One region of the Ruegeria sp. ABM4_193 genome, then DNA from elsewhere that is predicted to be linked to it. Evidence: riboswitches for the same ligand, from Rfam matches in the RefSeq annotation. Region 1 holds a riboswitch; each other region holds the start of a gene.
What was found. Region 1 has a riboswitch for cobalamin ahead of ACXADZ_RS19135 (DUF4198 domain-containing protein). Riboswitches for the same ligand answer to the same signal wherever they lie in the genome.

Region 1 (3,251 bases):
CTCGTCGGTTAATGACGCGACAGTCGTCGCGGTGTCGTTTGCGTTTTCAACCTGCGTAACAGGTTTTACAAGCTCGGCATCCACGCCCAAAATCTCAGCCACTTCCTCGGCGGGCATGGTGACCTCGGCTAGATGACCAGCGCCCAGATCTGCTTTGAAAGTGTGCGCGACAAGTTCGGTGGGGGTGTAGAGGAAGAAACCATCGGTATCTGTGACTGTTCGCCCCAGTTCAGCGCCATCGGGGCCGTAAACAACAACTTCTTGGTTTTCAGCCATGTCGCCGTTGGAAAAGCCCAATTCCCCTTCAATCGCGTCGCCTGCAGGAAAGACCCCGGCGATAACTTTATGGGCCAGCGCAGGAAGCGGGGTAAGCCATATCGCAACAACAAAAATTAGCTGTCTCATACGGGGGCACCCCTCAGAAAGAGTTCAGGCTTGACCTGGCGGGCCAATAGAATAGCAAAACCGGTAAGTACCGCTTCGATTGCCATGACGGGAATGTGTGCAAAAAAGACCAGTTTCGCGGCTGGTAGGAATTCGTCACCAGACAGAGCCAGAGAGACAGCGACAAGGGCCGTCGTGGCTGCAATCGAAAACGCTCCTCCGATGCCGCCCCAAACAGCGCCCTGCACCGGAGAGCCGCGTGCGATCAGACGGCCAAAGATCATCCATGTCAGCACCGCCGGAAGTGCGATGTTGACCGTGTTAATCCCAAGCACAGTCAAACCGCCAAAGCCGAAAAACACGGCTTGAAGCAACAGGCCAACAAAAAGCGCAGGAAAAGCGGCCCAGCCGAGCAAAAGCCCGGCCAGACCGTTCAGTATCAAATGCACAGAGGACGGGCCGATCGGCACATGGATCAGCGAGGCTACAAAAAAGCTGGCCGACAGCACGCCCGCGGTGGGAATGCGGTCGAGGTCCAGCGATTTCAGCCCTATGGCAATGCCGCCAGCCGCTGCGATTGCGCCGCCGATCACAACTGGGTTCGAAAGGGCTCCGTCCACGATGTGCATAGGGGTTACTCCAGATCCCAGGCGCGGATCCAGATCACAGCATCCTGGCTCAGTTCTTTGCCTTCATGTTCGGTTTTTGGGCCCGCACCCAAAGCGGCAAAACCCCAGTAACCCGCTTTCGGTACGCCAAAGGTGAAATAGCCGTTCTCATCTGAAATCGCGGCCAATGCGCCGCCCGGTAGTGGGGATGCTGTGGCGTCTTTGGCACCGTTTCCCGCCAGATCGGGCTCGGCTGCCATGTATTCGATTTCGATCTCAGCACCGGCAACCGGTTCGCCTTCGCTCAGTACACGGCCGGTGAAGGTGGAACCTGCAATGACGTTATAGGGCTTGTTCAACGGCAGAATTTCGGTCGCCAGACCTTGCGGTTGATCCCAGTCGGTGGGCAGTTCATTGCGGTTCAGGTAAGCCTTAGTGATCTGCTGGATATAGATATCCTCGGATTCTTCGTAGTAAGGCGCAGGTACCGTCACCAGCACATAGTCGCCGGAACGTTTCACCGGGACCGAACCGAGAAAGGCTTTGGCGCTGTTCTCGGGGCCTTCGAATGTGGTTTCTTCCAATGTACCCAACAGATCGGTCTTTTCGCCGTTGTGGATCACATAGAATTCTTCTGGCTTTTCCAGGGTCATCACGTGCCCGGCTTCAAACGGATGCCAGAAGACCAACTTGACCGGAACGTCGCCCGGACGCTCGATCATGGTATCCTCGGTGTATTCCAGCAAGAAATGAGCCTGAGCCAGCGCGGGCAGCGCCGCAGTAGCGGCCGCGGCCAACAAAAAGTGTTTCACAAATACGTCCTTCTCACGTCGCGCCTTCCCCGGCACGCATTGGTTTTTGACATAGGGGAATGCGAAACTATCTGCCCCAACAGGCAAACAGATCCGGCGCACACCCCGTCGCCGATGATGAGCACCCTTTCCGAGGGCGCATGTTCGGCAGGTCTCCTGACTTGCGGGTCTTAACGCTAAACTGGCCTTCCCGGGTGTGACCCAGTGGCGTAATCAGTCTCGCTCGCCGCTTACAGTTGCGGGGGCAGTTGCAGAATTGGCCAAGAATGTGCCGCACTGCATTCCCTATTGCCTCCGGGTGACTCCCCGGAACCGAACATGGCGCGTTGATGACAGAAAAACTTGATCATGGTCAACTCCCGATTGCGGCATTGGGAGGGTCATCTGCGAATTCCAGAGGTGTTCCGCTTTAAACTCATCGGCTGCGGTGATGTCTAAGTGTTGGTGTTGTGACCTGTTCGTTGATTGGGAGTGATTGTCCGTCGCGGGGTGCTGGAATTAATTTTTTGATTGCCGAAACCGGTTTCGAAGCAGTTAAATGAAAGAATGATGGCGAATCCCGAATTGCAACAGCGACAAATCCGATCCCAGCGCGCCGCGTCCGGTGGGCGGGTGAAGCTTGACGAATTGGCACATCACCTTGGCCTTTCGAAAAGCACCGTGTCGCGTGCATTGAACGGGTATTCCGACATTTCAGAATCAACGCGAAAGCGTGTTGAGGTGACGGCGCGCAAGATGGGGTATCGCCCGCTCAGCCATGCTCAGGCTATTCGAACAGGGCGCGTGCGTGCCATTGCCATGGTCATCAACAGTGAAGAACCGGACCGGCACAATCCGTTTTTTCAGGACTTTCTGGCAGGGGCTTGTGAAGCTGCAAGTGCGTCTGACTGGACGATGACAATTTCGACCGCGAAGTCGAAGCAGGACATGTTAAATGTTTTGGGCCGTTTGGTCGAAGAACGAAAGGCCGATGGATTTATCCTGCCGCGTACCGAAGTAGATGACGCGCGAGTTGGGTACCTCAGCGACCTGCAGGTGCCTTTCATCCTTTATGGTCGGACAGGATATGGTCGAACCGGCTATCAGGACGATACGTCGTGGTTTGATATTTCCGGTGAAAAAGCCATGAGCGGCGCGGTCGAACGTCTGGTCCGTTTTGGTCACAGCCGTATCGGGTTTGTCGGCAGTGATCCAAAGTTCAACTACAGCCACCTGCGTCGGGATGGCTATGTCGACGGGCTTAGGGCTGCAGGATTGCCAGTCGATCCCGAATTGATCCGCGAAGGGGCCCGCACCCGCGAAGAAGGGGCCGCTGAAGCGCGCGCTGTATTGCGTCTTCCTGTCCCGCCTACCGCGATAGTATTTGCGACAGACCAAGCGGCACTGGGAAGCTACTCTGTTTGCGCAGAATTTGGCCTTGAGATCGGGCGCGATGTCTCGGTTCTTG
Region 2 (3,251 bases), on a different contig from region 1:
CCTGTCTCGTCGCCTTCCGCCCGACCCAATAGCGCGGCACCCCTATCCGTTTACACTGACAGCTCAAACGGGCGTAAATGCCTTGCTTCGAACAGGTCCCGGTGCCCTTGAACACATGGATGAGCTGCGCATGTTCAACGCCCAATTGCTAAGTCCTGATGAAGCCGGGTTCGAGCGGATCCGTCTGACGTTCTGACGGGTTGTCTTTTGCCCTCGCCTTCCCTATATCCAGAGTCGAGAGGTTGGCGCGGGCGAGCGCCTCGCCAACCTGGTCAGGTCCGGAAGGAAGCAGCCACAACGAGCCCCGCTTGGGTCGATGTCCAACCTCTCACTTTCCCCTCACATACCTAATTGGTGATACGCGGTCTCACCCAAAACGTGTTCAGATGTCGACAAAGCGTGGCCAAAGGGCCGCGTTACGACGGGCAAAAGCCCCAATATGCCCAACTTCAGACAACTCGAAATCAGCAGGTTTCAGCAGATGTCGTTTGGCCTTGGGGCCATAGAGATCGGCAAGCCGCCATACCGCCTCGGGTGGGACCATCTGGTCATCTTCAAAAGTAAACAGATCCACTGGTTTTTCAGTTTCTGTCCAACGCGCATCAGGCAACCCGGCTCCGATCTCGGGCACGTAACTCGAAGGAGCGGTGCACCATTTACGCCATTGCCAGTAGACCGATTCCGGCAAATCCGCACCAAAACCGATTGCCTTTCCGGGTAAATACCCAAGCGCTTTGACCAGCAATGGGGCGTGCCCATACCAGAACACCCCGGCCAATCCACGGTAGGGCCATGGGTGATCGTTCAGGGTCACAAGCCCAGAACACACGCAAATCATCCGGTCGGTTTTGTCGATATCGGGCTGTACGGGTCCCAGCATGGCACCTACGGAATGACCAATCGTCCATTGTTGTGCACCAGGAAAACGTCTGCGCATTTCCGCCCGCGCCGCTGGCATATCGATCAAGGCCCAATCCGCCATTGTCGCACGCGCATCCTTCATGCGACCGGTCAGAGAATGCCCGAAATCCCGGTAATCATAGGTTAGGCACGCCATACCGCGCTCGGCGGCCAGCCAACGCGCGAAGTGGCGATAATAGTCGCGTGGCACGCCTGTGGCACTGTTCAGCACAACCACTGTGCTGGGTTCAGACAAGGGTCGGTACAGGCGCGCTGAAAGGGTTGATGACCCGGACGGAAAGAGGAACTCTTCGGTTAATACCGTCTGTTCTGTATCCAACATGATCCCTGATCCTGCGCCAAAAACTAGTTTCTTATTTCAATGATGGGAACTCTACGCGGGAAGTTGTCACCCATCCAGCATGACCAAACGTCGGGGCCAAAGATCCGCTTGACTCGGAACCGGATCAGACGCTAGCGATTGTGTGATGGTTCCTGTCCCCCACAAGGGGTCGGGATGAAAAGGGAACACGGTGCGGTTCCGTCTGGTCATCCGGACGCTAACCAATGCCGCGACTGCCCCCGCAACTGTAAGCGGTGAGCAATGCCGAAACGCCACTGGCCCCGAGGGCTGGGAAGGTCGGCAAAGCCATGACCCGCAAGTCAGGAGACCTGCCATCGAAACTGAAACCGAAACTCGGGCGGGGTGTCCGGGCAGGTCCTGACTGCACTTCGCTGTCCCACCTGACCCGATCCTTCTGTCCACCACGCGCGGAGGGCGCAGGATGATCTGGAAGACAAAGACGCATGAATACAGCGCAACGGTATGTCAGCGGACGGGCAAAACCTGCCCCGCCCTGGCGCGGCTGGCGCGCTCGATCTCCGAGGCTATGATACAAGCTTCGGCTGCCACAGGCGACGACTTCGAGTTTGACGGTAGTAGTGAGCTTTCACATTGCACAAAAGGGTGTCAGGCAATTTTCCAGGCACAATCAGACAGTGTTCGCGTGTTTTGTGACACGCAGCCCAACGCAGCAATTGAGGACCTGAACCTCTATGCTGATCTGATTTTTGGAAACACGTTCCGCACTCTGCCATCTGGCATCATTGCAAACCCACCATGCGCGATGATCGAGGTTGCAACGCTACGGCCCCGGAAAACCGTACACGCACCCGAACAGCTTTCGGCCTGAGATCACACCACCTGCGCCGGGGAAACCCGGGCCGCCCAAGCCAGCTGCGCGTCTGTTTCCACGGCACAGGGGCGCAGCGACCGCAGACGCTCCAGCGCCTTGTCAGCCCGTTCGCCGCACTCGACCATCAGACGCAGAACAACCATCCCCGACCTGCCACAGCCGCCCCGACAATGCACCAATACCCGGCCTCCGCCAGCCAGGGCGTGCCGGGCGGCGGCGCTGACATCTGGCCACGCCTCTTCAACCGCCGCCGTTGGTGCGCCAAAGTCTTCGATCGGCAGATGCACCCACCGGCTGGCGCGGCTTTGAATATCGCTGCCAAAATCCCGCGCCCCGTGCTGAAGCATCTCGACATCCGTTGTCATTGAAATCACCAGCCCCGGCTTCCACGCTGCAATCGTATCCAGATCCGGCTCATAATCCCCGCCATGTCCGGGTATCGACGTCAGGGCCAGCGTTCCTCCTGCGACTTGCAGGGCATAGATAACCAGCTGCGACATGAACGTGTGTCCTCCACCAGGAACTCTTTACAAAAATGAGTCTTTAATTTTGTTGGAACAGCTTAGTGCGAATCCGGTCGGAATCTAAATCAAAAATCATCGCGCCTCGCGGTGGACGCGGAAGGCAGCGGCCACTACGCTGAGCCGAAGCACCGAATCCGACCGAGAAAACATGACCGACACGCCCAGCCCCGCCTATCAGGTTCTCGCCCGCAAATATCGCCCGGAAACCTTTGCCGATCTGGTGGGTCAGGATGCCATGGTACGCACCCTGAAAAACGCATTCGAAGCGGACCGGATTGCGCAGGCTTTCATCATGACCGGCATTCGCGGCACCGGCAAAACCACCACCGCGCGGATCATCGCCAAGGGTATGAACTGCATCGGCCCCGACGGCAATGGCGGCCCGACGACCGAGCCTTGCGGGCAATGCGAACATTGCGTGGCGATCATGGAAGGCCGCCATGTCGATGTGATGGAGATGGACGCCGCCAGCCGGACCGGTGTGAATGACATTCGCGAAATAATCGACAGTGTCCGCTATCGCGCCGCCAGCGCGCGTTACAAGATCTACATCATCGACGAGGTCCACATGCTTTCGACCAGCGCTTTCAACGCGCTGCTCAAGACGCTCGAGGAACCGCCTGAACATGTG
Region 3 (3,251 bases), on a different contig from region 1:
CACCGTTCTGCTCGTACCGCTGGCTGTGTCCATTGCAGTGGCTGCCGGAGGCAACCCTGCAGTCTTTGCGCTGACCGTTGCCATTTCCACCTCGAACAGCTTCATCATCCCGACCCATCAGGTCAATGCGCTGATCATGGGTCCGGCAGGGTACAAGGTCATGGATTTCGTCCGTTCAGGCGGCATCATGACCGCGCTGTTCCTTGTCGTTTCATTGGTGATGATCAACGTTATGTACTAGCGCGGCAATCGGGGCCGGATTTCTGGGCTGGCCCACCCCGATTGCCGATTACATTTCGTTGGAAAGGTTAGCTTGAACCTCTACGCCGAGCCCCGGCCTTGCGGGACAACCTCATACCCCGGCTCTTCCGGTTCATCATCTTCCATCTCCGGCGGGAAACCGGGGGCTGTGATGTCCAAACCAGTCGCCTCTTCCAGACGTTTGATGATATTCGGCGACAGCTCGCGATCGCCATACCGGGCAATGCCATCTTCAAAAATCTTGATCATGACCGGATTCATTTCCAGAGGCACCCCGGCGCGGTCCGCTACCTCTTGAAACAGACCAATGTCCTTTTTCACCAAGTCCATAGTGAAGGAGATGTCGCGCGAACCATTCAGTATGACCTGACTTTCCGTTTCATGCACAAAGGACGTACCGGACGAGATTTTTATCGCCTCATATGTCGTGTTGAGATCCATGCCCGCCGCCTTTGCCGTGACCAGCGCTTCGGCGCAGGTGATCAGGTTGGCTGTGGCCAGATAGTTGGTCAGCACCTTCAAAACCGAGGCAGAGCCCAATTCACCCGTGTGCAAAACACGCCGTCCCATGGTGGTCAGAAACGGCAGAATCCGCTCAAAAGTCGCACGGTCACATCCCGCGAAGATCGAGATATTGCCGGTGGCCGCCCGATGGCACCCGCCCGAAACCGGGCAGTCCACTGCCGCGCCTCCGCGTTCGATCACCTCGGCCCCCAAACGCTTGACCTCGGCCTCATCGGTTGTCGACATCTCCATCCAGATTTTGCCGGGGCCCACTTCGGGCAGCATCTTTTGCATGACCGCATCTGACGCCGCAGGCGATGGCAAGCAGGTGATGACCGCATCGCAATCGCGCATCAACTGTGCCGGGCCTTCGGCTGCCTTTGCGCCAAGGGCGACAAACGCGGCCACCAGATCCGCGTTCAGATCATGCACCGTCAGATCAATACCGTTCCGCAGCAAGGATCCCGAAAGCTTGCCGCCAACGTTTCCCAACCCGATGAATCCTACTTTCATATGTCGCCTCTCCCTGCTGGCTTGTACCTGTCATGCGATCACGGATTTATCTGACCATTCATGCCGCCCAACGACAACCACAGGTCGCTTTTCACACCCGCCTCCTGATGTTACGCGCAACGCGCTTGACAAGCGGGCCAGCGGTGCCGCATGACCCATTCGTTGGTGTCGGCAAGAGCCGATGAAAAGGGAATGCGTCAACGGATCTTCCGCCAAACGCAGCCGCCCCCGCGACCGTGACCGGAGAGGGTGCCCAATGCCACTGGCCTAGGCCGGGAAGGCGGGACATCCGACAGAGGACCCTGACGTACCGGGCCTCTGACATCCGCAAGCCGGGAGACCTGCCAGCACCCGAAGTTGAAACCGGGCGGGGTGTTCCGGTATCGGGTCCATGTTGCAACACGTGGCCCGCTTGAAACCCCGTCCCCCGCGAAGAGGATTTGGGGGGATGAGAGACATGACTGAGACCACACCGGTCGAACTGCTGGTCTGCACGACCTGCCGCCGCGGGCTGCCCATCGAAGACGATGCGCAACGCCCCGGTACATTGCTGCACCAGGCATTGGAACAAGCAGAGCTGCCCGAAGGCATCACCCTGAAACCTGTCGAATGCCTTTCGAACTGCGATCAGGGCTGTTCTATCGTGTTGCGCGGCGGTCCCGATCGCTGGACCTTCGTTTACGAAAACCTGAACGAAGTGGACCATGTCGATGTAATCGTCGACGGCGCAACCAAGTATCTGGCCACCGAAGATGGTCTGGTGAAATGGCGCGAGCGCCCTGAACATTTCCGCAAAAACTGCGCCTCGCGCATTCCCCCGATTGGAGCCTGACATGTCGAATCTCGAAAAACTTCCCGTCACCGTGATCACCGGCTTTCTGGGCTCGGGAAAAACAACGCTGGTCAAACACCTGATGCAGAACCCGCAGGGCAAACGTCTGGCTGTTGTCGTCAACGAGTTTGGCGATGTGGGCGTGGATGGCGATATCCTGAAATCCTGCGCCATCCCGGATTGCCCGGCGGAAAACATCATGGAGCTGGCAAACGGCTGCATCTGCTGCACCGTCGCGGATGACTTCATCCCGACCATCGAGGCGCTGATGGCGCTGGAACCGCGCCCCGAGCATATCCTGATCGAAACCTCTGGCCTCGCCCTGCCCAAGCCGCTGCTGAAAGCGTTCGACTGGCCGGATATCCGCTCAAAGATCACTGTCGATGGCGTGATCGCTCTGGCCGATGCCGAGGCCGTCGCCGCCGGTCGCTTTGCCCCGAATGTCGAAGCTGTGGATGCCCAGCGCCTCGCCGACGACTCGATCGATCACGAAACGCCCCTGTCCGAAGTGTTCGAGGATCAGATCTCGTGCGCCGACATCATCCTGTTGACCAAGCCTGATCTTGCAGGACCCGAAGGTGTGGCCAAGGCCAAAGAGGTGATCGCCGCCGAAGCACCGCGCCCCTTGCCTGTTGTCGAAGTCGCCGAGGGCGTCGTGGATGTCCGCGTTGTACTGGGACTGGAAGCTGCAGCCGAAGACGACATGGATGCACGTCCGTCGCACCACGACGGTCACCACGATCACGAACATGACGACTTCGAAAGCATCATCGTCGAGTTGCCGGAACAAACCGATCCAGCCGATCTGGTCGCCAAGATCGAACGCCTGGCGACCGAGCTGAACATCCTGCGGGTCAAAGGTTATGCGGCAGTACAGGGCAAACCCATGCGCCTGCTGGTTCAGGCCGTGGGCGCACGCGTCCGTCACCAATATGACCGCCCATTGGGACCAGAGGAAGAGCGCCGTTCGCGTCTGGTTGTTATCGCCGAGCATGACGACATCAAAGAGGCCGAAATCCACGCGATCCTCGCGGGCGTCACCGAGGCTGCCGAGTAAACCATGCACGTCGTCTTCCGCGAAAGCCACGGGCTCGAGGAAACCGAGACCCCAACCGATCTGGGCCAAAGCCCGGCGGATCTG

Region 2: it holds a riboswitch for cobalamin, as region 1 does, so the genes downstream of both, ACXADZ_RS15330 (hypothetical protein) here and ACXADZ_RS19135 (DUF4198 domain-containing protein) in region 1, are expected to answer to the same signal.
Region 3: it holds a riboswitch for cobalamin, as region 1 does, so the genes downstream of both, ACXADZ_RS05690 (DUF1636 family protein) here and ACXADZ_RS19135 (DUF4198 domain-containing protein) in region 1, are expected to answer to the same signal.

What each region holds. Positions count from the first base shown of each region.
Region 1 covers NZ_JBSWTT010000003.1:169,593-172,843, reverse strand. Annotated here, with positions in the region: gene ACXADZ_RS19145 (cobalt ABC transporter permease) at 1-405, opposite strand, end outside; gene cbiM (cobalt transporter CbiM) at 402-1,013, opposite strand; gene ACXADZ_RS19135 (DUF4198 domain-containing protein) at 1,019-1,804, opposite strand; cobalamin riboswitch at 1,934-2,136, opposite strand; gene ACXADZ_RS19130 (LacI family DNA-binding transcriptional regulator) at 2,354-3,251, shown strand, end outside.
Region 2 covers NZ_JBSWTT010000001.1:3,065,177-3,068,427, forward strand. Annotated here, with positions in the region: gene ACXADZ_RS15315 (bifunctional 2',3'-cyclic-nucleotide 2'-phosphodiesterase/3'-nucleotidase) at 1-196, shown strand, start outside; RNA gene ffs (signal recognition particle sRNA small type) at 236-334, shown strand; gene ACXADZ_RS15325 (alpha/beta hydrolase family protein) at 383-1,243, opposite strand; cobalamin riboswitch at 1,374-1,594, shown strand; gene ACXADZ_RS15330 (hypothetical protein) at 1,686-2,093, shown strand; gene ACXADZ_RS15335 (protein-tyrosine phosphatase family protein) at 2,096-2,596, opposite strand; gene ACXADZ_RS15340 (DNA polymerase III subunit gamma/tau) at 2,769-3,251, shown strand, end outside.
Region 3 covers NZ_JBSWTT010000001.1:1,132,894-1,136,144, reverse strand. Annotated here, with positions in the region: gene ACXADZ_RS05700 (SLC13 family permease) at 1-241, shown strand, start outside; gene ACXADZ_RS05695 (NAD(P)-dependent oxidoreductase) at 322-1,278, opposite strand; cobalamin riboswitch at 1,425-1,641, shown strand; gene ACXADZ_RS05690 (DUF1636 family protein) at 1,736-2,110, shown strand; gene cobW (cobalamin biosynthesis protein CobW) at 2,112-3,167, shown strand; gene cobN (cobaltochelatase subunit CobN) at 3,171-3,251, shown strand, end outside.